Regions from separate parts of the Brachymonas moutaii (nom. illeg.) genome, predicted to be linked through region 2. Evidence: predicted binding sites of a transcription regulator. Region 2 holds the regulator's gene; the other holds the start of a gene.
What was found. The regulator HrcA, encoded in region 2, represses chaperone genes, less so after heat shock. The targets are predictions, from matches to a motif close to TTAGCACTCNNNNNNNNNGAGTGCTAA.
Positions count from the first base shown of each region.

Region 1: the regulator HrcA is predicted to act here: its motif matches at 4,853-4,879, upstream of groES (co-chaperone GroES).

Region 1 covers NZ_JBNGEN010000005.1:59,868-74,315, reverse strand. The annotation lists gene ACP2WS_RS07345 (transglutaminase family protein) at 1-216, opposite strand, end outside; gene menA (1,4-dihydroxy-2-naphthoate octaprenyltransferase) at 524-1,489, opposite strand; gene ACP2WS_RS07335 (ferredoxin reductase family protein) at 1,555-2,919, opposite strand; gene ACP2WS_RS07330 (hypothetical protein) at 3,174-3,998, shown strand; gene ACP2WS_RS07325 (C40 family peptidase) at 4,157-4,774, shown strand; gene groES (co-chaperone GroES) at 5,027-5,317, shown strand; gene groL (chaperonin GroEL) at 5,396-7,039, shown strand; gene ACP2WS_RS07310 (Hsp20/alpha crystallin family protein) at 7,328-7,756, shown strand; gene pgi (glucose-6-phosphate isomerase) at 7,892-9,592, opposite strand; gene tal (transaldolase) at 9,684-10,640, opposite strand; gene ACP2WS_RS07295 (hypothetical protein) at 10,764-11,036, opposite strand; gene ACP2WS_RS07290 (hydroxypyruvate isomerase family protein) at 11,100-11,918, opposite strand; gene ACP2WS_RS07285 (PHA/PHB synthase family protein) at 12,248-14,053, shown strand; gene ACP2WS_RS07280 (bifunctional enoyl-CoA hydratase/phosphate acetyltransferase) at 14,185-14,448, shown strand, end outside.
Region 2 covers NZ_JBNGEN010000001.1:635,212-649,659, forward strand. The annotation lists gene ACP2WS_RS02855 (hemerythrin domain-containing protein) at 1-240, shown strand, start outside; gene ACP2WS_RS02860 (energy-coupling factor ABC transporter permease) at 323-964, shown strand; gene ACP2WS_RS02865 (P1 family peptidase) at 945-1,982, shown strand; gene ACP2WS_RS02870 (sulfite exporter TauE/SafE family protein) at 2,055-2,795, opposite strand; tRNA gene ACP2WS_RS02875 (tRNA-Arg) at 3,056-3,133, shown strand; tRNA gene ACP2WS_RS02880 (tRNA-Arg) at 3,257-3,334, shown strand; gene hrcA (heat-inducible transcriptional repressor HrcA) at 3,447-4,463, opposite strand; gene ACP2WS_RS02890 (NAD kinase) at 4,494-5,405, shown strand; gene recN (DNA repair protein RecN) at 5,408-7,144, shown strand; gene rapZ (RNase adapter RapZ) at 7,221-8,075, shown strand; gene mutY (A/G-specific adenine glycosylase) at 8,082-9,209, opposite strand; gene ACP2WS_RS02910 (dynamin family protein) at 9,223-11,148, opposite strand; gene mutM (bifunctional DNA-formamidopyrimidine glycosylase/DNA-(apurinic or apyrimidinic site) lyase) at 11,214-12,038, opposite strand; gene ACP2WS_RS02920 (tetratricopeptide repeat protein) at 12,332-14,242, shown strand; gene ACP2WS_RS02925 (lipoprotein insertase outer membrane protein LolB) at 14,288-14,448, shown strand, end outside.

The DNA.
Region 1 (14,448 bases), on a different contig from region 2:
CGTGGGCTCCGGGAACATCAGGCGCGCCTGGTAGTTGGCGAACGGATCCTGCTGCCAGTTGATGAAATGCTGGGCCGGCTCGACCTTGAGGCTGTAGGAAAGGATGCGACTGCGGCTGTGGGGGGCTGGCCGCAGGCGCACCACCTGCGGTCCGAGCTGCACCAGGCGGTCGTACCGGTAGTGGGTGACGTGGTGAAGTGCGGCGTGTATCGACATGGCTGTGCCCTGCTGGATCATCGGCCCGCGCTCCCGAACAGGGGAGACACGGTCCTGGAAATGGAAGTTCCGCTCATTCTCGTGCGAACGGAAGGCTTCCCTGCGAATCGTGCATCACGAAAGGGGCCTGTCTTCCTCATGGGCGCCGAGGCATGGAAGGCCGGCGCCATGAGGAAAACGGGGCCCTGTCTGGTCAGTCAAGCAATACACATGCCAGCTGCACCCCTGGAGCTGCAGCACGCGCCTCGCTGGCTTCCCCATTGCTCCATGCACGGCCATCGGCCCCCCCTGGGGGCCGATGCACCACTCAGGCTGCCGCGCCGGCAAGCCCCTGCGCGGCAGCCCAGGTCAGCACAAATCCCAGCTGCACCATCCCGGTGCGCGCCAGAACCCGGTTGTAGCCCTTGCCTGGCGCGTGGCGCACAACATCGGTCACCTGCCTGAGCGCAGGCACGAGCATCACCAGCGGCAGAGCCATCCAGGGCGAATTCGCTGCCGGCCCGATCAGCGGCAGAATCACAAACGGGAACAGCATCACCCCTGCATACAGGAGTCGGCTGGCCGGCAGACCCAGCCGCACCGCCAGCGTGCGCTTGCCCGCCCGCACATCGGTCGCACGGTCGCGGGTGTTGTTGACCAGCATGACTGCCGCCGCAAAGGCTCCCATCGCATGCCCCATCCACCAGACATGGGCTGTGGGCACGCCGGCCTGCAGCCAGAAGGTACCCCCCACTGCCGCCAGGCCAAAGAAGCACCAGACGAACACTTCCCCCCACGGTCCATAGGCAATCGGACGCGGCCCCGAGGTATAGGCCCAGCCACACACCAGTGCCAGCAACCCTGTCGCCACGATGGGCCAGCCCCCCACTCCTGCCAGCACGATGCCGAGCAGGAATGCGCCCCCCATCGCCAGAAATCCCGCACGCCTCACGGCGGCAGCTGGCAGCCAGCCACTGGCCACCGCCCGCGGAGGCCCCAGTCGATCGGGCTGGTCGGCCCCCTTCTCGTAGTCGCCCACATCGTTGAGCAGATTGGTGCCGATCTGGATGCACATGGCCGCCAGCAGCGTCACCAACGCCAGCAGTCCGTGCAGACGTCCTGTCTGCAGCCAGGCCAGCATGCACCCTGCCACTACCGGCGAAAGGGTCACGGTCAGGGTGTAGGGCCGGGCCGCCAGCCACCAGGCATGCGCGGCAGACGGCGCAGCCGAACCGGCAGGCGCGGGGGCCGGGAGAACATCGCCCCGCAGGGATTCATCGGAAGAAGCAGACATGGCGCCCCATTGTAGGGGAGGGCCGGAAGCGCCCAACCCTTCCATGGGCCGCAACGCCGCCCCTTTCAGCGCATGGCAAACAGCTCCTGATGGAAGCGCCCTGCCGGCAATCCCTGCGCCAGCAGATCGGTCCGCAGCGCCGTGCCGAATCCTGCCGGGCCGCAGAACCAGACACTGGCCGTGCGCCAGTCCGGCACGGCCGCACGCAGGCGTTCGCCCGTCAGGCGTCCATCACGCGCATCGACCAGCACATGCAGATGCACCCCTGCCGCAGCCGCATCGGCCTCCAGCAGCGCGAGCGCCTCGGGGTCGAGTTCCGTTGTGGTGTGGAACAGATCCACCTCGGGTGCATGGGCCCCCTGGGCCCGCTCCTGCGCCATTTCCTTGAGCCGCGCCACAAAGGGCGTGATGCCGATGCCCCCTCCCACCCAGATCTGGCGGGGAGCATCGTCATTGAAGGTGAAGCACCCATACGGCCCTTCCACCGTGGCCGGCATGCCGGGCTGCAGCGCCTGCGGCAGAGTGGCGGTGTAATCGCCCAGCGCCTTGGTGATGAACGTGATTTCCCGCGTGGCGGGATCCCAGTGCGACGCGATCGTGTACGGATGCGCCCCTTCCGCACGATGCGTGGTCACAAAGGCAAACTGCCCTGCTTCATGCCCCGGCCATCCGGAAGCAAGCCGCAGTGTGGTGCGCACCACGCGCAATGCAGGCAGGCGATGCACCTCCAGGATCTCGCCAGACACCTTGCGCCCGGCCCCCACGCGCCCCAGCAGCACCATCAGGGCAGCCACCACTCCGGCCGCGGTCAGCACGGCCATCAGCCATCCCACCGGCTGGGACCAGTAGGCATACTTGAGCAGCACCACCGTATGAAAGGCCAGCACCAGATAGGCCACGGCCAGCAAGCGGTGTGTCTTGGAAAACAGCCGGTAGGGGAACCACTTCACGAGCGCCAGAACCATCAGCACCACAGCCCCATAGAAGGCCCACTCTCCCATCGATTCGGCCAGATGGCGCTGCGTGTTGAGCCACTGCTCCAGCGTCACAACCGCCTGTGCCACCCCTTCTCCGCCGCCTCGGGGGCCACGGCGTGCGGGGCGCTCCAGCCAGCCCCAGCCCACCATCCACTTCGTCCCCTTGGACATCCACCAGTGCACCACCGACACCACCAGCGCCGTGATCCCCAGCCATTTGTGCAGGCGGTACATCTTGTCAAGCCCATTGAGCCGGGCCTCCAGCCACCGCTGACGGGTCGCCAGCACCATGCCCACGCTCATCACCGCCATGGCCACCACGCCGGTGAACTGGATAAAGACCTCCCTGAACGGGAAATACCTGAACGGCTGCACCCACAGCGTATCGGCCATGAACCACAATCCCGCAGGCACCAGCAGCACCAGCCACCACCCCATCTTGATATTCTTCATTCTGTCCTCGCAAAAAAGTTCCGGACTCCGTGGTCCTCACGCACAGATAGAGTGCATCCAGGCCCCGAAGTTCCCGTATCCATGTTCACCTTGCCGCATGCCTCTTAAGCTTCCCTGAACCGCCTGGCGCCGTCCACCTTGCCCAAAGCCGGGCGCCGGTGCCTCCATACACGCTGTCACACCTGCCGCTGAACTTTGCAGCCGCCATGTGATCTGCCCTTACACACTCATTTCCATCTTCCGACGAACATCCCATGACTGCCGCCCTCCCGATCCGTCCTTCCGCTGCCCCTGCGCGCGCCCTCCGCGGGCCCGCTGCCCTGCTGCTCACCGGTCTCACCCTGCTGACCTCTGCCTGCGTTGCGCCCCTGCCCTACGCCACGACCGACAGCGGTGTCTGGAGCGATGTCGGGGTCGTCCAGCCCGACCCGCTGCTCATTCCCTACGACCCGCCGCCGGTCCTGGTCGAAACCCCGCCCCCCATGCCTTTCATCGGCGCCATCTGGATCGGCGGCTACTGGACCTGGCAGAACCAGTGGGTCTGGGCGCGCGGCCGCTGGGCCAGTGCCCCGCGTCCGGGCTATACCTGGACGCATCCTTACTATGCCCATCGTGGCAATGGCGTCGTGTTCGTCAATGGTCACTGGACTGCGCCTGGCCACCGCTTCGTGCCACCCGGCCCCTCTACCCCCCTGCATGCGGTTCAGGCCCCCGTCAACGGACGTCCATGGGGAGCCACCGCCCCTCACGCCCCCACTGCGCCGGCTGTCACCCCCACGGGCTGGATGCATGCCACGCAGGGCCGGACAGCGCCCGCAGTTTCCCCGGCGGCCCAGCCCGGCACTCCTGCTCCAGCCGCTGTTCCACGTCCTGCCTGGATGTCACAGCGCCCGCGCACCTTGCCGAACTCTCCGGCCGCCGAGCAGCGTCGCATGGCTCCCCAGGCACAGCGTGTGGAACGTGCCCGCACGTTCCAGCGCGATCCCCACGCTATCCAGCAGCCACAGCAGCAGCGCCCCCACAACCGGCCCCAGGAGCATCGCGAATCTCACGATTCCCGGAGTGAACCCCACTTCTGATCCCCCCCTGCGCGCCTCCCTGCCGCCCCCTGCTGCAGACAGGGCGACAGACAGGCCGGGGGATTCGCAAACGGCACCCCAGGTGGTACAACGTGCGCATGGCATCTTCCGGAGCTTTCCCGATGCACCCCCTGCCGCCCCCCCTCTCCTCTCTTTCCATGCCCGCCCTGCCCCCCACCCTTCGGCGGGAGGGGCAGTCTGATTCTTCCTCTCAAGACCTCGCCTCGCGCCGCCACCTGCTGCTCCTGGCCGGGGGAGGCTGCGCAGCCCTCTTGCTCGCGGGCTGCGCCAGCCCTGCCCGCACAGCCCGTCGGCGCTCTTCCGGCACCTCTCCGGGCACGCTCCGGACCGACTACCCCTCCATCGCCCTGCTGCATCCGCTGCAGTTTTCCGGCGACCTGCGCGAAGCCGCCATTGCTCGGGCCATGCTCGCCATCAACACCCCCTACACCTACGGCGGCAATACGCTGGAAGGAGGCTTCGACTGCAGCGGCCTCGTGCAATACGTCTTCAGCGGCATTGCTCCCCGTGCCTTGCCTCGCAGCACCCTGCAGTGGGCCCAGTCGAGTCGCCCCCTTGCCGTGAACCAGCTGCAGCGGGGTGATCTGGTGTTTTTCGATACCTCCGGCAACCCCTTCTCGCACATGGGCATCTATATCGGCCGCCGCGAATTCATCCATGCCCCTTCTTCGGGAGGCATCGTGCGCACCGCCAGCCTCTACAGCCCCTACTTTGCCTCCCGCTTCAACGGTGCACGCACGGTATTCCGCGGGTGAGCCACCCGGCATGGCACCCGGTGCCATGCGCAAGTTTTGCCCATCCGCCTCTTGAATCCCCCTGGATCGCCCTTATCATTAGCACTCGCCAGGGTAGAGTGCTAAAGCCATCCACGCATGTGTGCCGGGATCGCCAGCCGCCTCTGCCGGCCGATGCTTTCCCCGTCCTGCACGGACGCGTTTCCGTGCAGGCAGGGAACATCCCCTGTTTCAACTGTTTGTCTCATCACGACTTACTTTCAAGGAGAGTCCATGAACCTGCGTCCCCTGCACGATCGCGTGATCGTCAAGCGTCTGGAAAACGAAACCAAAACCGCTTCCGGCATCGTCATCCCCGACAACGCCACCGAGAAGCCCGACCAGGGTGAAGTGCTGGCCATCGGCCCCGGCCGCATCAACGACAAGGGTGAAGTCAAGCCCCTGAACGTCAAGGTCGGTGACCGTGTGCTGTTCGGCAAGTACAGCGGCCAGTCCGTCAAGGTCGACGGCGAGGAGCTGCTGGTGATGAAGGAAGACGACATCTTCGCCGTCGTCGAGAAGTAATACCCACCCCATCCCGCACGGATGCGTGGCCGCATGGCACAGGCATCCTGCACCACTGAATCACTGGAGAATTTGCAAATGGCAGCTAAAGACGTAGTTTTCGGCGCGGACGCCCGCGCCCGCATGGTCGAAGGCGTGAACATCCTGGCCAACGCGGTCAAGACCACCCTGGGCCCCAAGGGCCGCAACGTGGTGCTCGAGCGCTCCTTCGGCGCTCCCACCGTGACCAAGGACGGTGTGTCCGTGGCCAAGGAAATCGAGCTCAAGGACAAGCTCATGAACATGGGCGCCCAGATGGTCAAGGAAGTCGCTTCCAAGACCTCCGACAACGCGGGCGACGGCACCACCACCGCCACCGTGCTGGCCCAGGCCATCGTGCGCGAAGGCATGAAGTACGTGGCCGCCGGCATGAACCCCATGGACCTCAAGCGCGGCATCGACAAGGCTGTCGCCGCACTGGTCGAGCAGCTCAAGGCCGCTTCCAAGCCCACCACCACCTCCAAGGAAATCGCACAGGTCGGCTCCATCTCCGCCAACTCCGACGAATCCATCGGCCAGATCATCGCTGACGCCATGGACAAGGTCGGCAAGGAAGGCGTGATCACCGTCGAAGACGGCAAGAGCCTGAGCAACGAACTCGACGTCGTCGAAGGCATGCAGTTCGACCGTGGCTACCTGTCTCCCTACTTCATCAACAACCCCGAAAAGCAGGTCGCTGTTCTCGAAAACCCCTTCGTGCTGCTGTTCGACAAGAAGATCAGCAACATCCGTGACCTGCTGCCCGTGCTCGAGCAAGTGGCCAAGGCCAGCCGCCCGCTGCTGATCATTGCCGAAGACGTGGACGGCGAAGCCCTCGCCACCCTGGTGGTCAACACCATCCGCGGCATCCTGAAGGTCGTGGCTGTCAAGGCTCCGGGCTTCGGCGACCGTCGCAAGGCCATGCTCGAAGACATCGCCATCCTGACCGGCGGCAAGGTCATCGCCGAAGAAGTCGGCCTGACGCTCGAGAAGGTGACCCTGGCCGATCTGGGCCAGGCCAAGACCATCGAAGTGGCCAAGGAAAACACCACGATCATCGACGGCGCAGGCGCTGCTGCTGACATCGAGGCACGTGTCAAGCAGATCCGTGTCCAGATCGAGGAAGCCACCTCCGACTACGACCGCGAAAAGCTGCAGGAACGTGTGGCCAAGCTCGCCGGTGGCGTGGCCGTGATCAAGGTCGGCGCTGCCACCGAAGTCGAAATGAAGGAAAAGAAGGCCCGTGTCGAAGACGCCCTGCACGCCACCCGTGCAGCCGTCGAGGAAGGCATCGTCGCCGGTGGTGGCGTGGCCCTGCTGCGTGCCCGCGCCAGCGTGGGTGAGCTCACCAGCGCCAACGCCGACCAGAACGCCGGCATCAAGCTGGTGTTCAAGGCCATCGAAGCCCCCCTGCGCGAGATCGTCGCCAACGCCGGTGACGAGCCCAGCGTGGTGGTCAACAAGGTGCTGGAAGGCGCCGGCAACTTCGGCTACAACGCTGCCAACCACGTGTATGGCGACATGATCGAAATGGGTATCCTGGACCCGACCAAGGTGACCCGCACTGCGCTGCAGAACGCCGCCTCCGTGGCCAGCCTGATGCTGACCACCGAGTGCATGGTGGCCGAAGCCCCCAAGGAAGACGCTCCTGCCGCCGGCATGGGTGACATGGGCGGCATGGGAGGCATGGGCGGGATGATGTAATTCATCTCCGCCGGTCTCCGGCTGCAGGGCAAGCGGGCGCGGTTCCCGCAAGCCGCTGATCCCTGCATCCGGCCCACCGCACCAACCCTCTCGTCCTTCGGGGCGGGAGGGTTTTTTCATGCGCAGGCAGCGTGCCGAACACCCCACCCTGCGGTCTTCTCCATCCCCCACATCCCGATACAGAACGCCCCTTCCAATCCCTTGAAAATCCTTTGATGGCGCTTACTTAGGAGACATGCAACGTTGCCGTGAACTTGAATTTTCACCTTCAACCTGATGGAGAAACGCATGAATACCCTGATCAACCGCAATCCCCTGCTCGATGACTTCTTCAAGGATGTCGCTCCCGGCTTTTTCATCAAGCCGCTGCATGGCGAGCCTCTGCCGCCGCCCTCGCAGCTCCGGATCGACGTCAAGGAATCCGGTCAGGACTTCACCGTGCATGCCGATCTTCCCGGCGTCCCCAAGGAAGACATCCAGGTGGGAGTCGAAGGCAATGTGGTGACCATACGCGCCGAGGTCAAGCAGCAGGACAGCCACCGCGAAGGCGACAAGGTCCTGCGCACCGAGCGCTACCAGGGCGAGGTGGCCCGCAGCTTCCAGCTGCCTGCAGAGATCGATGAATCCGCTGCCAAGGCCCGATACGAAAATGGCGTGCTCGTGCTCACCCTGCCCAAGAAAGCCGTCAACGTCCCGCAGCGCATCCGGGTCGAGTAAGGCAGGTCGGGCTTTTTCTGCGGCGCAGATCAAGGGACGGTTACGTCCACTGCGCCGCGTCATCCGTCACCGCCACATACAGAAAACCCGCCTCCCTCACGGACCGGCGGGTTTTCTGCTGCTCCGGCAGAAGCGTCACATCGCAGCGCGCATGCGGGTCAGGAGATCGGCCGTGGAAGCATCGAGCCCCTGCACATCCCCGCTCGAGAACCGTGGTGCCAGTCCGCTCGCGAGCTGCTTGCCCAGCTCCACGCCGAACTGATCGAAACTGTTGAGCCCCCACACGGCACCGCTCACGAAGACACGGTGCTCGTAGAGCGCGATCAACGTCCCCAGCGTGAAGGGGGTGAGCTCCGGCAGGAGAATGAAGGTGCTCGGCCGGTTTCCCGGGCAGCAGCGCTGCGGATCAGGGTCGTCCCGTCCCAGCATTAGCGCCTGCGCCTGCGCCAGCGCATTGGCCAGCAGCAGCTCATGGTGCAGCGCCCATGGATGCTGGGGCCGACACACGGCGATGAACTCGACAGGCAGCACCTGGGGGCCCTGATGCAGCATCTCGAAGAAAGCATGCTGCCCGTTCGTTCCCGGTTCTCCCCACACGGTGGGACAGGTGGCATAGTCCAGCAGCTCTCCGCATGCGCTGGAGCGCTTGCCATTGCTTTCCATTTCAAGCTGCTGCAGATAGGCCGGGAAACGTTGCAGCATCTGGGCATAGGGTGCCATGCACCGGGATGCATGCCCAAGGAAACTGCTGCGCCACACATCCAGCAGACCCAGCTGCATCGGCAGACTGTCCTGCGCCGGGGCTTCCACGAAATGCCGGTCCATGGCATGCGCTCCTGCCAGGAATTCCCGGAAGCGGGTGGCACCGATTGCCACCGCCAGCGACAGCCCCACAGCCGACCAGACCGAATACCGCCCGCCCACCCAGTCCCACATCGGAAATGCCTGCCGCATGCCGAGCGCATGGGCCGATTCGACCCGTGTCGTGATGCCCACGAAATGCTCGCCCAGGCGATCGGCATGGCGGCCTTCCTCTGCCGCGCGGAACCAGGCCATGGCAGTGGCCGCATTGGTCATGGTTTCGAGCGTCGTGAAGGTCTTGCTCGCCACGATGAACAGGGTATGTGCAGGCTTCACCCGCGCCAGCACATCGTGCAGGGCATCGCCGTCGACATTGCTCACGAAATGGAACCGCTTGCCTGTGTGCCCATAGGGAGCCAGCGCCTCGATCGCCATGCGCGGCCCCAGATCGGACCCCCCGATGCCTATGTTGACGATATCCGTGATGGACGCATCGTCCCGCACCCGTTCCGCATAGTCGAGAAAGGCGGTGCGCACAGCATCCATCTCGCGCCACAGAGGCTGCAAGGGCTCCGCCACGCCTGCTTCCACAGGCTCGCGCAGCAGCCAGTGCATGACCCGACGCCCCTCTGTATGGTTGATGCGCTCACCGTCAAACATGGCCTGACGGCGGGCTTCCACTCCCTGGGCACAGGCCAGCCGGTGCAGAAGGGTCAGCACGTCGTCGTCGATGTGCGTCTTCGAGAAATCGACGTGTGCCAGCCATCTGTCCCCGTGGACAAAAGTGCGGCTCAGGCGTGCCGTACGCCCGGCATCCCGCGCAAAGGCAGTTCGAAGATCGAAGAGAGCGGCTCGCTCTGCCGAAGACGGCAGCGGCACACCCCCTGGCTGCACCCGGTTGACCGGAAAACGCGCTGCTGCCTCCTTCAGGAGACGCCATTCTGGCTGCCGGCTGGCGGCGCCGGGAGGCGTACAGACCACGGCAGACGACGATGCGGCCTGTGCCTCACAACGCTCGGGCGAAAATACATTCATGAACGGAACCTGGAGAAAACGAACTAATTGCGCAGCCTGACGGCAGATGGCATACCAGTCCCGACAGAGACAGGTGCGGTCTGCCCCGGGATCAGGCGGCTGCGTGCATCAGGGCCTCAAGCTTGACCGCATCGGCCGCAAACGCACGGATGCCCTCGGCGAGTTTTTCGGTGGCCATGGCGTCCTCATTGAGGGCATAGCGGAACGAGGCCTCGTCGAACTGCACGGCAGGAAGGGCACTTTCCCGTGCCTGTGCCACCGTGAGAGAGGGTGCGAAATCCGGCTGCGCGGGAGTCGTGGCCAGCTGCGCAAGCAGCTCGGGACTGATGGTGAGCAGATCACACCCGGACAGGGCCATGATCTGGCCCACGTTGCGGAAGCTGGCCCCCATGATCTCGGTGGCCACCCCATGCTGCTTGTAGTAGTCGTAGATGCGCCGCACGGACTGCACGCCGGGATCGTTCGGACCGCTCATGGCTGCGTCATCCCATGCAGCGCCGGCCTGTTTTCGGTACCAGTCGTAGATGCGGCCCACGAAAGGCGAAATGAGCTGTACTCCCGCATGGCCACAGGCCACGGCCTGACAGAAGGAGAACAGCAGCGTCAGATTGGTATGGATGCCGCGCTCTTCCAGAATGCGTGCCGCCTGGATGCCCTCCCAGGTCGATGCGATCTTGATGAGCACACGGTCGATGTGCACGCCCTGCCCCTCGTAGAGTTCGACAAGGTGCTCCGCGCGCGCTACCGTGGCTTCGGTATCGAAACTCAGTCGTGCATCCACTTCGGTCGAGACCCGGCCGGGAATGAGCGTGAGGATTTCGCAGCCGAACCGAACCAGCAGGTGGTCCATGGTGTCTGCGAGATTGGACACCCCCCTGCTGCGCACGATGTCCAGCAGCAGCGGTGCATAGTCGGGCTTCTGGACGGCCTTGAGAATGAGAGAGGGATTGGTCGTCGCATCGCGCGGCTGGAACTGGGCGATCTGGCGAAAATCGCCAGTGTCTGCCACGACCTTGGTGTATTGTCGGAGAGCGTCGAGCTGATTCATGTGGAGATTATGTGCCAATGGCTGCACAGCCTTGAATTCTGCATTGTGCAGTCGAATGGTTTCCGTGTGCTGACGCATCGACACAAAAATGTGACCAGGGCATACACCACGTGGCGCACACCCTCAGCCGGCGCGGGCATCCTCGGACACAGTGGCTTCCACTCCGTCGACCAGTGCGCGAAAGGCGGCACGCACCTGCGCTTCGCTGCATCCCAGCAGCAGGGCATCGTCAAGCGCATCCTGCAGGAGCTCGCGCAGCTCGGCATAGTTCTCGTTGAGCACCTTGACCTTCTCGAAGCACGACACGACCGAGCCATCTGCTCGGCGCCAGATCACGGAAGGGGATGCATCGGGTGTCCCGGAGGACACCGGAACAGGAGTGGAAGGGCTGCTCATGCGCAGGGATTGTAGAAGGGCATGCCCGGCCGCGCCACTGCGGCGTCGAGAACCCCTGCCCCGTCAGGCCGAAGGACCTGAAGAACCCGGTGCGTAGCCCAGGCGTGCCATCCAGGCCAAGCCCGCATCCGTCCCACCCACTCCCCCGCGGGCTGGCACATACTCACAGCCGACATAGCCTCCATACCCTGCGGCATCGAGCCAGCGCAACCAGGTGCGAAAGGGAATCCGGCCAGTCCCCGGCTCATGGCGTCCGGGGGCATCGGCCAGCTGGAGATGCCTGATGCGCGGCAAGTACCGGGCCAGCAGAGGCAGCGCCTCCTGCCCCATGCGGGCTACATGGTAGAAATCCAGCTGCACCTTGACCCCAGGCACCTGTTGCCGATCCAGCAGATGCAGCACCTCCTGCACAGTGGGCAGAAGGAATCGGGGCATATCCCAGGTATTGATGGCCTCCACCACCAGCCCGATGCCGTGCGGCGACAGGCGCGCCTGCGCATACCGCAAGTTCGCCCCCATCACGCTCCGCGCCTCTGCCGGATCTGCCCCTTCCGGCAGCAGCCCTGCCAGACAGTTGAGCTGCCGCACCTCGGTGATGCGCGCATGCGCCAATGCCTGCTCCACTCCCTCTCGAAATTCCACCTGTCGATCCGCCAGACAGGCGATGCCCCGCTCGCCGGTGGCCCAGTCCCCCGCTGGCAGGTTGTGCAGCACCAGCCGCAGGCCATGGCGATCGAGCAGATCACGGCAGCGCCGGGCAGGCAGCGCATAGGGAAACTGGCACTCCACCGCACTGAAGCCGGAACGTGCCGCAGCGGCAAACCGGTCCTCGAAGGGGTATTCGGGATAGAGCAGGGAAATATTGGCAGCGAACCGAGGCATGCGCCCAAGTATGCCCCCAATCGGACAGGGCGCGTTTCACCGCGTCGCCCTCCGCCTTTCTGCATCCCACGATTGCCTGTCGACACCCTGTGACAGGCTCTCGGGTGTCGGGTGCCATCCGGGGGCTTGTCCGGAGCAGGTCGTGCACTTTTTCGGCCTGCATTGGCGCTATGCTTGTCATGCAGCTGACTTGCACAACTTGTAAAAGGAATGAGATTCCCCTAGGCTTGTCATGCTCTCCCTGCTGCCGTTTTGCTTCGGTGCCGACGGTGGGGAAAGCCGGATGAGTCAGGTGATTCTGTTCCGCTCCCTTTTCTTGGATCGACCCCATGCGTAGTCCCACCACCCGCACTCCTTCGGATGATTCCTCCTCTCTGGCATCCCGTACCCCTTCCCGGGTGCTGGACCAGAAGTTCCAGGCACTGATTGCCCAGGCCACGGGTTCGCAGTCTCCTGCGCTCAACACCATGGCGTTCTACGACTGGATGGTCCACCTGATGGCCTCCCCCGGCAAGCAGCTGGAGCTCTGGCAGCTCGCCACCCAAATGCTCACGGAACTGCATCGCTTTGCCGTGGAGAGCCGCAATCACACCCTGCAGGAAAAGCTCGCTCCGCTGGTCGGTCTGCGCGCTGCAGACCCCGTGCGCTACCCTGTGGAAGACCACCGTTTTGCCGATCCGGCCTGGCAGAACTGGCCCTTCAGTCTGCTGCAGCAGGGCTATCTGATGCAGGAACGCTGGTGGCGCGCCGCCACGCAGAACGTGCGTGGAGTCGACCCCCACCATGCCGACTGGGTGTCTTTCTGCGCCCACCAGTGGATCAGCATGTACTCGCCAGCCAATTTCGCGCTCACCAATCCGATGGTGCTGCATCGCACCAAGGAAGAACATGGCGCCAACCTGGCGCGTGGTCTCAAGAATTTCTTCGACGACATGCAGCGCAAGCTCCACAACGCACCTGCAGCGATCACCGAAGACTTTGTGGTGGGCAAGGATCTGGCGGCCACTCCGGGCAAGGTCGTGCTGCGCACCGAGCTGATGGAACTCATCCAGTACAGCCCCACCACCGACAAGGTGCGCCCCGAGCCCGTGCTCATCGTTCCGGCGTGGATCATGAAGTACTACATCCTCGACCTGTCCCCGCACAACTCCATGATCCGCTATCTGGTGACACAGGGGCATACGGTATTTGCCATCTCCTGGAAGAACCCCGGGCTGCACGAGCACAACCTGGGCATGGAAGACTATTTGCGCGAAGGCCTCTATGCCGCCATCGACGCCATTGGCCGCATCGTGCCCGATCAGGGCATTCACGCCTGCGGCTACTGCCTGGGCGGCACGCTGCTGTCCATCGGCGCGGCTGCCATGGGGCGCGATGACGACAAGCGCCTCGCTTCCGTCACGCTCCTGGCTGCACAGACCGATTTCTCCGAACCCGGGGAGCTCGCGCTCTTCATCGACGAGAGCCAGCTCAACCTGCTCGAGGCACAGATGGCCGAACGTGGCTACCTCGACTCGACCCAGATGGCCGCCGCCTTCACCTGGCTGCGCTCCTACGACCTGGTCTGGTCGCGCATGGTGCAGGAATATCTGCTTGGCGACCGCGGACACAGCATCGACCTCATGGCCTGGAACGCGGACGCCACCCGCATGCCCGCGCGCATGCACACCGAATACCTGAGCAAGCTGTTCCTGCACAACGACCTTGCCCGCGGCAAGTACGAGGTCGGCGGCCGTCCTGTGGCGGTATCCGAGATCAGGCAACCCGTCTTTGCCGTGGGCACCGAGAGCGACCACGTCGCTCCCTGGTGTTCGGTCTACAAGATCCACCTGCTCAGCGATGCCGAGATCACCTTCGTGCTCACCAGTGGCGGACACAACGCCGGCATCGTCTCTGAACCCGGTCACCCCCACCGCCATTACCGCCAGATGACCCGCAAGGCAGGCGGGCATTACCTTTCGCAGGAGGAATGGGCCGCCACCGCACCGAGCTTCGAGGGCTCGTGGTGGGAATCCTGGAACCGCTGGCTCGATGCGCACTCCGGTGCTCCCATCGCTCCTCCGACCATGGGTGCCCCTGACGGCGGCTGCCCCGTCCTGTGCGACGCCCCTGGACATTACGTCCTGCAACGCTGAAACCGTTCCTTTACCCGTTCACCTTTCACGCACGATCCGCCATGCCCGATATCCCGAACATCCTGAATACTCCCAGCAGCCATTTCGTCACCGTGAGCCCCGACCTTTCCGTCAAGGAAAACGGCGAGCCCATGGCACTGCACAACCGCACCTTCGACGAACTGCAGATGGGCGACAGTGCCAGCATCACCCATACCCTCACCCGCGAGGACGTGACCCTGTTCGCCCTGGCCACCGGCGATCTCAATCCCCAGCACATCGATGACGCATACGCTGCCAACAGCATCTTCAAGACCGTGATCGCGCACGGCATGTGGGGTGCCGGACAGATCTCCGCCGTGCTCGGCATGCGCTTTCCCGGGCCAGGCACCATCTATCTGGGCCAGACCCTGCAC
Region 2 (14,448 bases):
AAGGGCCATCTCAAGGTGGTACGACAGATGGCAACCGAACTGGCAAACTGGTTTCCCCAGCATGCAGACACCATGGATGCAGCCCTGGCCCTGCATCTGCGGCGGGTGGGCTACGACCCTGTCACGGGTGCCATGACACATCCCGAAATGCTTCCTCACGACGTGATCCACGGCTGTGGCGGAGACACCTGCTCCGAAGACTCCCAGGATCAGGCCACCCAGCCCCCTGTCACTGCCTGAGCACGCATCCGGAGCCAGGAAAACATTCTTTCGCGGAGTTTCTTCTCTATTCCTCTGGCACGAGAAGGGTATGATCCGCGCCATGGATACTTCCTGGGAATGGTTGCCGGTTCTGCTCGCCCTTGGCATCGCACTGTCGATGCAGCCGTGGCGTCTGCTGCGTGATACAGAGCTGCTGAACCCCTTTCTAGGGAGCCTGGTCATTACCCCATGGCTGTGGGCACTCCCCCGGCTGCACACCATGCCGCTTCAGCTGCAGCTGACCGGCTCGTGCATGGTGCTTCTCATGCTTGGCTGGCCCTTGGCAGTGCCTGCCTTCTGCCTGATCGCCGTGCTTTCGGCATGGATAGGTCATGCCCCACCCCAGCTGATCATGGAAAACGCTTTCTGGCTGGGCATCCTCCCTGCCACCTTGGCCATGCTGCTGGGGGCCCTCATCCGCAGATTCATCGGCACGCACCTGTTCGTGTACATCCTCGGTCGCGGCTTCTTTGGCACAGTAGCCTGCGTGTTCGCTTCCAGTGTGCTGCATGAATGGGCCGGCATGTCCTTGCCCCACGTCGATCCAAGTCTCACCACCATTGCCCACTGGCTCATTGCCTGGGGGGATGGTTTCATGACAGGCATGCTGACCGCCATTTTTGTGGCCTTCCGCCCGGAATGGCTGGCCACCTGGTCGGATGGGCTGTATTTTCATCATCCCCATGATCCCCCTTCCGCCTGAATCCGGCTGCATCACGGATGTGCGGGGCGTGATCGCCGGACATCACACCCGCTCCGATCGGCCCACTGGCTGCAGCGTCGTGATGGTGCCGCAAGGAGCGGTGGCCGCAGTGGACGTGCGCGGCGCTGCACCAGGCACGCGCGAAACCGATCTGCTCAGATCCGGCAATCTCGTACAACGCATCCACGCCGTAGTGCTGAGCGGTGGCAGTGCATGGGGACTGGACACCGCCACGGGAGTCGTGGCCTGGATGGAAGAGCACGGGCTGGGCATGGAAACCGGCTTCGGCCACCTGCCCCTGGTGTCGGCTGCCGTGCTGTTCGATCTTCCGACAGGGAATGCCCGTATCCGCCCCACCGCGCAGGATGGCTATGCGGCCTGCACTGCGGCATCCCAGAAGCCCCTTGCACAGGGCAATGTCGGTGCGGGAACCGGCGCCACAGTGGGCAAGCTTTTCGGAAACGACTGTGCCATGAAAGGGGGCATAGGCTCCGCCAGCCTCACCTTGCACGGCATCACGGTCGGGGCACTCGTGGCCTGCAACGCCGTCGGCGATGTGCGTGATGCTGCAAATGGCCACCTCCTGGCCGGCAGCCGCAAAACGCCGGACAGCCTTGAACTGCGAGATTCGATGGCCAGTCTGGTGCAGGGCCAGTCACCGGCCACGGTGCTGCCTGGCACCAACACCACCATCGGCGTCATCGCCACCGATGCCCGGCTCAGCCGCGAACTGCTCCAGCGCCTGACCGTGGCCGGGCACGATGGTCTGGCCCGCTGCATCACACCAGTGCATACCCTGCTGGATGGCGATACCCTCTTCGCCCTGGCTACAGGGCAGGCCGATGTCGTGGACACGCCACCGCCGGATGCACTGACACTGGCAGCCATGGCCAGCACAGTGGTGTCCATGGCCGTACATTCCGCCATCTGCAGCGCACAGTCCCTGCGGACAGACGATTCATTTTGGCCCAGCGCAGCCGAAGCAGCGTTGGCTGCCCGCCCCCGCCCGCAGAAATAGCCCTCAGACCTGATCGGATCGGATCCCAAGCACAGCACACTGGAGCCTTTCCCAAATCGGTTCCGTCAAGGGTCAATGGATGGGCCGCAGAAAGAGCCCCACCGTCAGACCCAGCCCGATGGTGACAATGGCCATGCGCAGAAGACGCTCGTTGACACGGTGCAATGCCCAGGCTCCAAGCAAGCCTCCGAGAATGGCTCCACTTCCCAGGCACACGGCCTCACGCCAGTGCAGATCCGGGGAAAAGACAAACAGAGCCACAGCCGATGCGTTCATCACTCCGGCAAGGGCATTCTTGGTTGCCCCGGCATTGCGCGTCGGCAAGCCGGCCATGGTGAGCGCCGCCATCATGAGAAAGCCTATGCCACCACCAAAATATCCCCCATAGATGGCGATGAGAAACTGCACCATCCCTGCCGCCACCGGCCCCAGAGCGGCAGAAGCCTCGATCGGCCTGCGACGAAAGCTGCCCCAGGCAAACATCACGGTGGCAAACAGCACCAGCCATGGCACGAGACGTGCAAAGATCGAGGAAGGAGTCTTGAGCAGCAGCAGCCCCCCGAAGGCCCCTCCCAGCAGACTGATGACGAACAGCGCCCTGAACCCCAGCTTCCCAGCCCCTGTCACGTGGCGCCGCCCTGCCCAGCCTGAAGTCACCTGCCCGGGAAACAGGGCTACCGTGGAGGTGATGTTGGCAGCGAGCGGCGACATGCCAGACAGGATCAGCGTAGGCAGGGTAATGAACGACCCCCCTCCAGCCAATGCGTTCTGGAGGCCCGCCCACATGCCGGCCATGAAAATCAATGCATAGATCATTCGTCATTCCTCTCCCGCGCCAGGCCCATCACGCCCCTCAAGGACGCACTCCCTCTGCGAATTGCACGCCATTCTAGGGATACCGGAACGACTGCGCACACGCAGGGCCTCCACAGACTTCTCACCGCCTCTTTCATGAGAGGTGCGGAAAGGCGGCATAAAAGGAGTCCTGTTGCCCCCCATGACGCAACTTTCTTGAAGCACAGAATCATCGGCAGGCCACAGGCCTCAAAATGCTGCTATAATTCAATGCTTCAGCGGCTGTAGCTCAGTTGGATTAGAGTACTTGGCTACGAACCAAGGGGTCGTGGGTTCGAATCCTGCCAGCCGCACCACCTTGAAAAGGCCTGCACTTTCTGTGCAGGCCTTTTTCTTTGCGTGGAATCGTCTGCATCGACACATCTCTCCTGCAAACTCCTTATAACCATCAAAAAGTCATGCTACAATGAATGCCTTCAGCGGCTGTAGCTCAGTTGGATTAGAGTACTTGGCTACGAACCAAGGGGTCGTGGGTTCGAATCCTGCCAGCCGCACCATATTGAAAAGGCCTGCACTTTCTGTGCAGGCCTTTTTCTTTATCTTCTTTATCCCTGTTTCTGCGCCGCACGGAGGCAGCCTCGCCTCCGTTTTCGTCCTCAGCGGAAAAAATCAGCGCGGGCTGAGGGCACCACTCACCAGCTTGGAAGTGATGTCGACGATATCGACCATGCGGCGATAGGGCATGCGCACGGGGCCAATCACCCCCAGAGTGCCGACCACCTGCCCTCCCACATGGTAGGGCGCGCTGACCACGGACAGCTCCTCCACTGGCAGCGAGCCACTTTCGCCCCCGATATAGATATGCACCCCTGCCGCCTGGATCGACTCGTCGAGCAGCCGCATGAGCTGTGTCTTCTGCTCGAACAGCTCGAAGGCACGACGCAGCTGGGTCATGTCGGAGGAAAAATCCGTGACGGAAAGCAGGTTGCGCTCTCCCACAATCACCACGTCCTGTCCGTGATCCTGCAGCTCTTCGGCGCTGGCCTGAATGGCCGCCTCCATGAGTGCAGCTATTTCACCCTGAAGGTGCTCGACCTCTCCGCGCAGACTGGCCCGCACCTGTTCCATGTCCATGCCGCTGTAGTGCTTATTGAGATGGCTGGCGGCTTCAGTCAGTCGGGGCTGGTCGAAATCGGTCTCGGTGAAAAGGACACGGTTCTGCACGTCTCCGCCTGGCGACACCAGAATGACCAGCACACGCCGCTCGGACAGGCGCAAAAAATCAATGTGCCGAAAGGCCGATCCACGGCGGGGACTGACCACGACCCCCACGAACTGCGACAGATCCGAGAGCATATGGGCTGCCTTGGCAACAACCTGCTTGGGTTGCTCGGGTTCGAGCGTGAGGCTGGCGGGAATCTGCCTGGACAGACCAGCCGGTTCGGCGGTGAGCATGGCATCGACCACCATGCGGTAGCCACGCGCAGTGGGAATGCGGCCTGCCGAGGTATGAGGACTCGCCAGAAGCCCCAGATCTTCCAGGTCCGCCATGATGTTGCGGATGGTTGCCGAAGACAGCTCCAGTCCGGGCATCTGCGAAAGCGCACGCGACCCTACGGGCTGCCCGTCGGCAATGTAACGGTCCACCAGGGTCCGGAGCAGCAACTTGGCGCGGTCATCAAGCATGGCGTCACATTTTAATGATCTAATGCGCACATGAAACCAAGATTTCAACATGTGGGGCTGATAGGAAAGTACCTGCGCAACTACCCGGCGCCGCAGGCTTCACAGACCGAGGGGACACCCGCCAACATCCTGATGAGCGTCGCTACCTGCCTGAAGGAGCAGAGATGCCAGGTGGCCATCGAATCGCGCTCCGCCGAGATCACCGGACTGGATCGGCTGTTCCCCACCCTGGAGATGGTGGAGATCGGCCAGCAGTGCGATCTGGCTGTAGTGGTGGGTGGAGACGGCACCATGCTGAGTGCTGCCCGTGAACTGGCCCCTGCCCAGGTACCGCTCATCGGCATCAACCAGGGGCGTCTGGGCTTCATCACCGACATTCCGATCGACCGGGTGAGCGACACGCTGCCGCCCATGCTGCAGGGAGCCTATACCGAGGATCCCCGCGCCATGATCCACAGCCACGTGATGCGGGGCAACAGCTGCGTGTATGACGCCCTCGCCTTCAACGACGTGGTCATCAACCGGGGGAGTACCTCGGGCATGGTGGAACTTCGCATCGAAGTAGATGGCAATTTCGTCTGCAACCAGCGTGCGGATGGTCTCATCATCGCCACCTCCACTGGCTCCACGGCCTACGCACTGTCGGCCGGAGGGCCGCTGATGCATCCCTCCATTCCGGGCTGGGTGCTCGTGCCGATAGCCCCGCATACCCTGTCGAACCGCCCCATCGTGCTCTCGGATTCCTGCAAGGTGACGCTGGAACTGGTGGCAGGACGCAAGGCCAGTGCCACCTTCGATACCCAGTCGCTTTCTGCCCTGCAGCCCGGAGATCGGGTGGTGGTGCAGCGCTCAGAGCTGCAGGCCCGGTTTCTGCACCCCATCGGCTGGAATTATTTCGACACCCTGCGGGAAAAACTGCACTGGAACAAAGGAGGCAACTGACCATGGCCCTGCGGCGCATCACACTTCGCGATTTTGTGATTGTGCAGACGCTGGACCTGGATCTTGCCGACGGGTTTACCGTGCTCACAGGCGAGACCGGGGCAGGCAAGTCCATTCTGATCGACGCTCTGCAGCTCGTCATGGGAGCACGCGCCGATGCACATGCCGTGCGCGAAGGCTGTACCCGCGCAGACATCACTGCCCAGTTCGACACCATCGCACCTGTGCTCCCACTCCTCGATGCCTATGGCATCGAGCCTGATTCCGAGTCGGGCCTGCTGCTCAGGCGCAGCATCGACAGCCAGGGCAAGAGCCGCGCCTGGATCAACGGCATCCCTGCCACGGCGACCCAGCTGCGCGAGCTGGGCAGTTTGCTGGTCGATATCCATGGCCAGCATGCCTGGCAGTCCCTGATGCACCCGGCCTCGATCCGCCTGCTGCTCGACGCCTATGGCCGCATTCCGGCTGAGGCCCTGCAGGTTCCCTGGGCACAATGGCATGCACTCCAGGCACAGCTCGAAGCAGCCCAATCCGGTCTGGCACGCCGCGAGGAAGAACGCGAGCGACTGCAGTGGCAGGTGGCCGAGCTCGACAGGCTTGCCCCCCAGCCAGGCGAATGGGACACGCTCAATGCAGAACACCAGCGCCTGTCGCATGCCCAGCAGCTCCTTGAAAGTGCACGGCAGGCCATCGACCTCCTCGACGCCGAGGAAGTCGGCGTACAGCATGGCCTGCGCCGCGCGGCCCAGACTCTGGCCGACCATGCCTCGATCGAACCCCGTTTCCAGGAATGGATCGAGCTGCTCGAATCCAGCCAGACCCAGTTGCAGGAAACGCTGCGTGGCTTGGGCGGCTATCTCGATCGCGTCGAATGGGATCCGGAGCAGCTGGCCCAGCTCGATCAGCGCCTCGGAAGCTGGCTGAGCTTGGCACGCAGGCTGCGTCTCGCACCGGAATCGCTGCCTTCAACCTGGCACGACTGGAAGCAGGCGCTGCAAGCTCTCGAAGACGACATCGATGTGGCGGCCCTCGAAACCCGGGTGACGCAGGCGCGGGAAGCCTATCTCCAGGAAGCCGAGCACATCAGCCAGCTCCGCCGCAAGGCCGGCGCCCAGCTCGCTGTCGCCATCACGGCCGCCATGCAGGAACTCGGCATGGAGGGGGGGAGATTCGAAGTCTCTTTCCTCCCAGCTCCTCCCTCTGCCACTGGCACGGACACCATCGATTTTCTGGTATCAGGACACAGCGGCAGCAGTCCTCGCCCCATTGCCAAGGTGGCCTCGGGCGGCGAACTCTCCCGCATCTCGTTGGCCATTGCCGTCACTACCAGCAAGCTGGGACAGGCACCCACCCTGATCTTTGACGAGGTCGACGCGGGCGTGGGTGGCATCGTGGCCCACACCGTGGGCCGCATGATGCGCCAGCTGGGACAGGATCGCCAGGTACTGGCCGTCACTCACCTGCCACAGGTAGCAGCTTCTGCCCATCACCACCTGCGTGTATCCAAGGCCATCGATCCCCAGGACCACGCCACAGTCAGTCATACCGAACCGCTCGACGATGCCGGCCGTGCTGCCGAACTGGCCCGCATGCTGGGCGGCGAGCCCGGTGCAGCCACCCCATTGGCCCATGCCCGAGAAATGCTGAAAACCGGACAGGCCACTGGGGACGAATCGGTACAGACCGAACTTTTCACCCCCCGTGGCCGCAGCGCGTCTTCCCGGACACGCCCTTCCTGAGCCGATCATGCCCCCCCTTTCTCCCCTCCCCTCCTCGCTTCCGGCCAGCCCCTCTCCCTCTCCAGAGGCCCTCCCCATGCGGCTGGTGATCATCAGCGGCATGTCGGGCTCCGGCAAGTCGGTGGCGCTGCATGCCATGGAGGATTCCGGTTTTTACTGCGTCGACAACCTGCCGCCCGAGCTGCTGCTGCCGTTCATTGAAGTGGAGCGCCAGCACCAGAGCCGCCTCGTGGCCATTGCCGTGGATGCCCGCAGTGCCAATTCCCTCCCCCTCATTCCGCTGCAGATCAACACCCTGAAGCGCAGTGGGGTCGAGGTATCGGTGCTTTTTCTGGACGCCAGTGACGCCACGCTCATGCGCCGTTTTTCGGAGACGCGTCGCAAGCACCCCCTCACACGCATCGCAGGCAAGAACCAGGATCAGGATCTGCGCGATGCCGTTGCACTGGAGCGCGAGCTGCTGGCAGATTTCCGCAGCCACGCCCATGTGATCGACACCACAATGACCCACGCAGCCCAGCTGCGCAGCCACATCCGTGCCCTCATGGCGCTGCCGCAAAGCCACATCACGCTCGTGTTCGAATCCTTCGGATTCAAGCGTGGCACTCCGACCGACGCGGATTTCGTGTTCGATGTGCGCATGCTGCCCAACCCGTATTACGAGCCGGCGCTGCGCCCGCTGACGGGCCGTGATGCCCCAGTCATCGACTACCTGGAAGCACAGCCTGAAGTCGGCATCATGCACGCCAACATCCGGGACTTCATGCAGCGCTGGCTGCCTGCACTGGCGGAAAACCACCGCAGCTACGTCACCGTGGCCATAGGCTGCACCGGAGGACAGCACCGTTCGGTCTATCTCGTCGAACGGCTTTATCAGGATTTCTGCAGCGAGTGGACCTGCCTGCGCCGCCACAGGGATCAGGATTTCTGATCAATCCTACCGGCTCTCTGTCCAGAGAACCAGATGTTCTCTTTCCTGCAGCCATTTGCGCACCGGCGCTGGCAGCCCCAGGGACTGCCAATCCGAGCGCCAGCCGGCCTGTCTTTCCGCATCCGATGGCCCTGACGCGGCAGAAGCATCCACCTGCAGGCACAACGGCTGCAGATACAAATCCTTGTGGGTCAGCACATGCCTGAAAGAAGGAAATGCCTCCAGCGCTCCTTCGGCTGCCACTCCCCATTGGGCCCTGGCGTACTCGCGTGCGTCCTGCTCCGCAGCAAATACCGGCACACAGTACAGCCCCGCCCAGATGCCTGTGGACGGACGTTTTTCCAGCCATATGCCGGCTGCCGATTCTGCCACCAGCAGCCACCACGTCTCCGCTGTACGGCGCAGGCGACGCGAACGCACCGGATATGCGGTCTCGCAGTGCAATGCATGGGCCACACAGCAAGACTCCATGGGACACTGGGTGCAGACAGGATTCCTGGGAGTGCAGATCATCGCCCCCAGATCCATCAGCCCCTGGGTATAGGCCTGCATGTCGGCTGGACAGACGGGAGCTGCCGGAAGCAGTGCCGCTGCCCGCCCGGCCAGGCGACGCAGCGCGGCCACCTGCGAGAGATCATCTGCCATCCCCAGCACCCTGCAGAGCACCCGCTGGACATTGGCATCCAGAATCGATACCCGCTCCCCGAACGCAAAAGCCGCAATGGCTGCTGCCGTCGAGGGGCCTATGCCCGGCAGCTGCTGCAACTCAGCCGCCGAACGGGGAAAGCATCCGCCATGGTGCGCCACGATGTCCTGGGCGCAGCGATGCAGATTGCGGGCGCGGCTGTAGTAGCCCAACCCGCTCCAGAGCGCCATGACCTCATCCTCATGGGCACGTGCCAACGCCTGCACATCCGGAAATGCCTGGAGAAACCGCCCGTAGTACCCCAGAACCGTCGTGACCTGCGTCTGCTGCAGCATGATCTCGGAGAGCCATATCCGATACGGATCATGCCCCCCCTGCCAGGGCAGCCCATGTCGCCCGCAGCGCCGCTGCCACTCGATGAGCCTGGGCGCAAAGAGAACTTCCACCTCCGCGTGCTCGTTCGCTCCCTGGCTGTCGGATATCTCCATGTGCAGTGCGTCGTCAGGCTGCGGGGACTGGGAATGTCGCCAGCTCTTCGATCATCCGGCGCAGTTCCGCTTCTGCGGCGTGATTGGCCGCCAGCGCATCCTGAATTTCCTGAATCCGTCCATCGAGATCGCTGGACGCAGACTCTGCCCGCTCCAGCGTCTTCATGCGACGCTTGAAGCTGCGGCGGCGCTCGCGCAGCTGCGTATCGATCTGACTGGCCACCGATCGGCTCCACTGCTCAATGTCGTTCATGGCCTTCTCGAACACGATCCGCAGACGCGACACCAGTGCCCTCAGCAGCCGATCCACGAATTCGGGCTGTGACAGCTTCAGGAGATTGCCCATTCCCAGGTAGTGCGCATGCCCAGTCTCGATCTCTGCGAGCTGGCGCAGATAATCGTCCATGCGGGGCGGCGGATCGGCCTGCAGCGTGAAGGCAAATTCTGTATTCAGCTGCTTGAACATGTTCTGGAACAGCCCGTGCATGTCATGGGCCTTGGCATCGGCCTCCATCACCCGTGCCTTCAGCTGCTCGAAAGTCGTGGCGTAGGCCTTGCGTACCCCGAGCTTGATGAACCCCGACTCCTGCAGAGCGCTCCTCAGTCCCCCCATGTCCTTGAGCAGCTGGTTGCTGCCCAGCAGATCGAAGATTTCCTGAAGAATCTTGCGGTGCACGGCGCGCAGCGCGTGGGCCCTGCCCACCGACATGTCAAAGCCTTCCTGCTCGCCCGCAATGCGCTTGCGCTGATGGTCAATGGCAGCCTCGGTCTTGCCCATCAGGCCATGGAGCTCTGCCACCTGGTCATCGAGCTCCTGACGCTGCATGGCAAAGACCTGCTCCTGCTGACGCTCGATGGCCCTCATTCCCGCCGCCATGCGGGCCTGCAGAATGGCCTGGCGCTGATGCACGATGCGCTCGCCGAGCACCTGTTCCAGCTCCGGCAGGCGGCTGCGGGCCAGCATGTCTGCATCTCCCGACACCTTGGCCTGCAGCCCCTTCTTGGCGGAGACGGTCATCACGCGGTCTTCCCGGACTCCGAGAATCTGCGCAGACTGCCGGCGCTGTGCCTCGATCTGCTCGTCCACCTGCGAATCCGAACTGAGCGTGTCATCCCACAGCGTGTCGATTTTGTTGAGCACCACAAAGCGCGAGGCATCATCGCCCCCTTCTCCCGCCAGATACTCGCGCCAGATATCCAGATCGGATGCCGTGACGCCCGTGTCCGCCCCCAGGATGAACACCACTGTCTGCGCCTGGGGAATCAGGCTCATCGTGAGTTCGGGTTCCGCCCCGATTGCATTGAGCCCTGGCGTATCCAGAATCACCAGACCCTGCCGAAGCAGCGGATGATCGAAATTGATGAGTGCATGGCGCCACTTGGGCACCTCCACGCTGCCATCTGCCGCCTGCATGGGATTGTCCTTGGCCCCATCGCTCCAGAAACCCAGCGCACGCGCCTCCTCCACAGTCACCTGAATGGTGTCTGCCACCTTGTGCAGAGACTCGATGAGCTGGTCTGGATCATGCACATCCAGATCAACCTGCGTCCACTCTTCGGGAGTCAGCCGCCACTCCAGGAGGGGCTTGGCTTCGAGCCGGGTGTGGATGGGAAGCAGCCGCAAGCAGGCCCTGCCCGTTCCGTCATATCCCAGCTCCGTCGGGCACATGGTCGTGCGCCCGGCACGAGCCGGCATGATGCGCTTGCCGTATCCGGCAAAAAAGATGGCGTTGATCAACTCCGACTTGCCGCGCGAGAATTCCGCCACGAAAGCCACCATCAGCTTGTCGCTGCGGTTCTGCTGCTGCAGGCGCATGAGCTGGGCCTGGGCCTCAGCCGTCGACAGTTCGTGTGCCTCCAGCCAGCGCAGCAGCTGATCAAGCCGTCGATCGATTTCCTTGCGCCACTCGGTATGTCCTTCGATCTTGTCGCTTAGCATGAAGTCAATCCATAGAAATAGGGGGATTTCGTGGAATCATACAGAAAACGTAACATAATTTTTCTTCATCTTCGGCGCTGACATAGCGCACAGAAGTAGGTGGAGCGCTGCCCCTGCCTCACCATGCGAATGGGTGTACCGCACACACGACAGGGCTCACCCTCCCGTCCATACACCATGGCCTCCAGCTGGAAGTGCCCATTCCTGCCCTCCGGACTCGCAAAATCCCGCAGCGTAGACCCCCCTGCCTCAATGGCATGCTGCAGCACGTCACGGATGGCTTCCCATAGACGTCGGACCTGGGGCCTTGTCAGCCGATCCGCATGCTGCTCTGGATGAATACGGGCTCTGAACAAAGCCTCCGAGGCATAGATGTTGCCCACCCCGACCACTACATCTCCCGAGAGCAGCACCTGCTTGATGGCGGCCCGTCGCTGTCCCAGGGCATTCCCCAGGCTTTCGGGTGTACACGCATCACCCAGCGGCTCCATGCCCAGATGCCCCAGCAGCTTCTGCACCACAGGGGCTTGCGCGCTTTCGGCATATACCACGGCGCCAAAACGGCGGGGATCATTGAGCCTCAGCACTCCCTGCGTAGTATCGAGTTCAAAATGATCATGAGGTCCCCATGGAGGCATGTCTGCGCGATCATCCATGCGCAGTCGCCCCGACATGCCCAGATGCACCACCAGCACGCCCTGATCCAGATCGAGCAGCAGGTACTTTCCCCGCCGGCGCACATCCTGCACCTGGCGCTCCACCAGCCCCTCGGGAGCCACGCCCAGCGGCCAGCGCAGCGGCTTGCCCATGCGCACAGCCAATATCCTGCTCCCCGGCAGATGCCCCAGCAAACTGCGACGCGTCACCTCGACTTCCGGCAATTCCGGCATACGGCGATCCCTTTCTGAACGTGCATGACAGGAAACGGGATACCGGGAATGCAGCCCCCAGTCGCCATTTCCGCACTTCCGCTGCAGGCCCATGTCCCCAGACGAGTACATGCCTGGATGCTTTCTGCCGCGTTGCCCTCCCAACTGGTGCCGTGCAGCCCTCCCTCAAGAGGAAAGGAACAGCTTCTTACACCCCACATGCCCGAGGCCCCGTCAGCGCAATCAACTTCCCTTATTATGGGACACAGCCAGCGCGCCGCTTTTGACCTCCGCGCACTCTTGTCTTTTTGCCCATGTCTCTTCGTTCCTCCCTCTCCCTTGGGCTGTCCCTCACAGCCGCCTTGCTGTGCGCCCCGCCTTCCCTGCACGCCACACCGGTACACGCTCCTTCTGCCCCCCACCGACACGCCCGCACAGCCAAGCCCGCAGCAGAACGCCCCCCCCTGGTGCTGGATGCCACCACCCAGGCCATCATCGCCAATTCCACGGCCGCCTATGACGTACTGGTGGGGGAACTCAATGCGCAGCACCGTCAGCCGGCGCATGCCTACGCCTACCTGATGGATGCCGCCCGGCGTACCGGCGACACCCGTCTGTATGCGCGTGCCACCGACATGGCCCTGCAGGCCCGTGCGCCCGATATCGCACTCCGGACCGTGGCCGAATGGAAGGCTGCCGCCCCCAGCGACTTCGAGGCCGAAAGCTACCGCATGCAGATCTATCTGCTCATGGGCCGACTGGAAGACACGGCAGCCCCTCTCCAGACTGCCCTCACGCTTGCCTCCGAAGACAAGCGACAGGAGCTGATTCATGCCCTGCCCCTGCTCTACTCCCAGGCCAGGAATCCCGCGCGTGCGCTGGACATCGTAGCCCCCATTCTCCAGCCGCACCAGCGCGTTGCGCAGACTGCCTTTGTAAGCAATCTCGCACTGGCACGCATGCAGCTGGCCGCGCGTCAGTATCCAGAATGCCTGTCCACCCTGCAGCAGGCGGTGACCGCCCCGGTATATGGCGGCTCTCTCGGAGCCGCCGTTCCCAACCGCGAACTCCCCTCCCTCGTCGCGCTGGATCTGATGCGCAACAGCCGCATTTCCATGCCAAAGGTGGCCACTGCAGCGGAAAACATGATCCGGCATGAAGTGGCACGCCCCGATGCCAGCCCCGATCTGCGCATCAGCTACGCCAAGGTCCTGGTGGAACAGCGTCGCTACAACGACGCCGTCACCCAACTGGACCGTCTGATCTCCCTGCACCCTGATGACCCCACCGTATGGCTGCTGCAGGGAGCCCTGCAATTCCAGCTCCAGCACTGGAATGCTGCAGATGCGGCGCTGCAGAAATACCTGCAAGTCCGCAAACCAATGGAGTCTGCGCTCATCGAATCCGAGGGCCCTGCTCCCACACGCCTGTCCCAAAGCCTCACCCTGGCCGAAAGCGACATCCAGGCCTACCTGCTGCTTGCCGAGATTGCCGACATGCGCAACGACTCCACCGCTGCAGCCCAATGGATCGCACGCATTCCCTCTCCGCGTGCACGCACAGCGGCCATGATCCAGCGCGCCGAAGCCCTGTCGAGACAGCAGAAATACGGACCCGCTCTGCAGCTTGCTCAGGAACTGCCCCACAAGACGGCAGCAGACAGCGCCCTGCGTGCCCTGTTCATCTCCCAGATCCAGGAAAAAACCAAGCAGTATGCCCAGGCCGAGCAGACACTCGACCAAGCCTTGTCGAGTGACCCCGACAATCCCGAGCTGCTCTATGCCCGTGGCATGATCCGCGAGGCTCAGAATCGGCTCCCGACCGCAGAAGCAGACCTGCGCCGCGTCATCGCACTCAAACCCGAATCGGCTGCAGCCTACAACGCCCTCGGCTACTCTCTGGTACAGCGCAATCTGCGCGTGCAGGAAGGCCATGATCTCATCGCCAAGGCCCTCAGGCTCGATCCCGAAAACGGCGCCATTCTCGACAGCATGGGCTGGGCCCAGTATCGACTGGGCCATCTGGAAGAAGCACGTCAATGGCTCGACAAGGCTTTTCTGGCCGAACCCCAGCCTGAAATCGCGGCCCACCTCGGAGAAGTGCTCTGGCGTCTTGGCAAACCCGATGCTGCACGCGCCATCTGGAGCGAAGGCCTCAAGATGGATGCGCACAATGCCATCCTGCTTGAAACCATCGAGCGCCTGACCGGACACAGAATCCCCTGAATGCAGGGTTTCCTGCTCCCGGCAGCACAGTCGATTTCTCTCGCCATGTCCACCATGCTTTCCCCTCACCATCGAGCCGGACGACTGCTCTGCGCCGTCAGTCTGGTTGCACTCGCCCTGAGCGGCTGTGCAGTTTCACGCCCCTCCTTGCCCCATGCCGGAAACGCCTCTGAGGTCCTGTCCGCGGCCAATCACTGGCATGGACG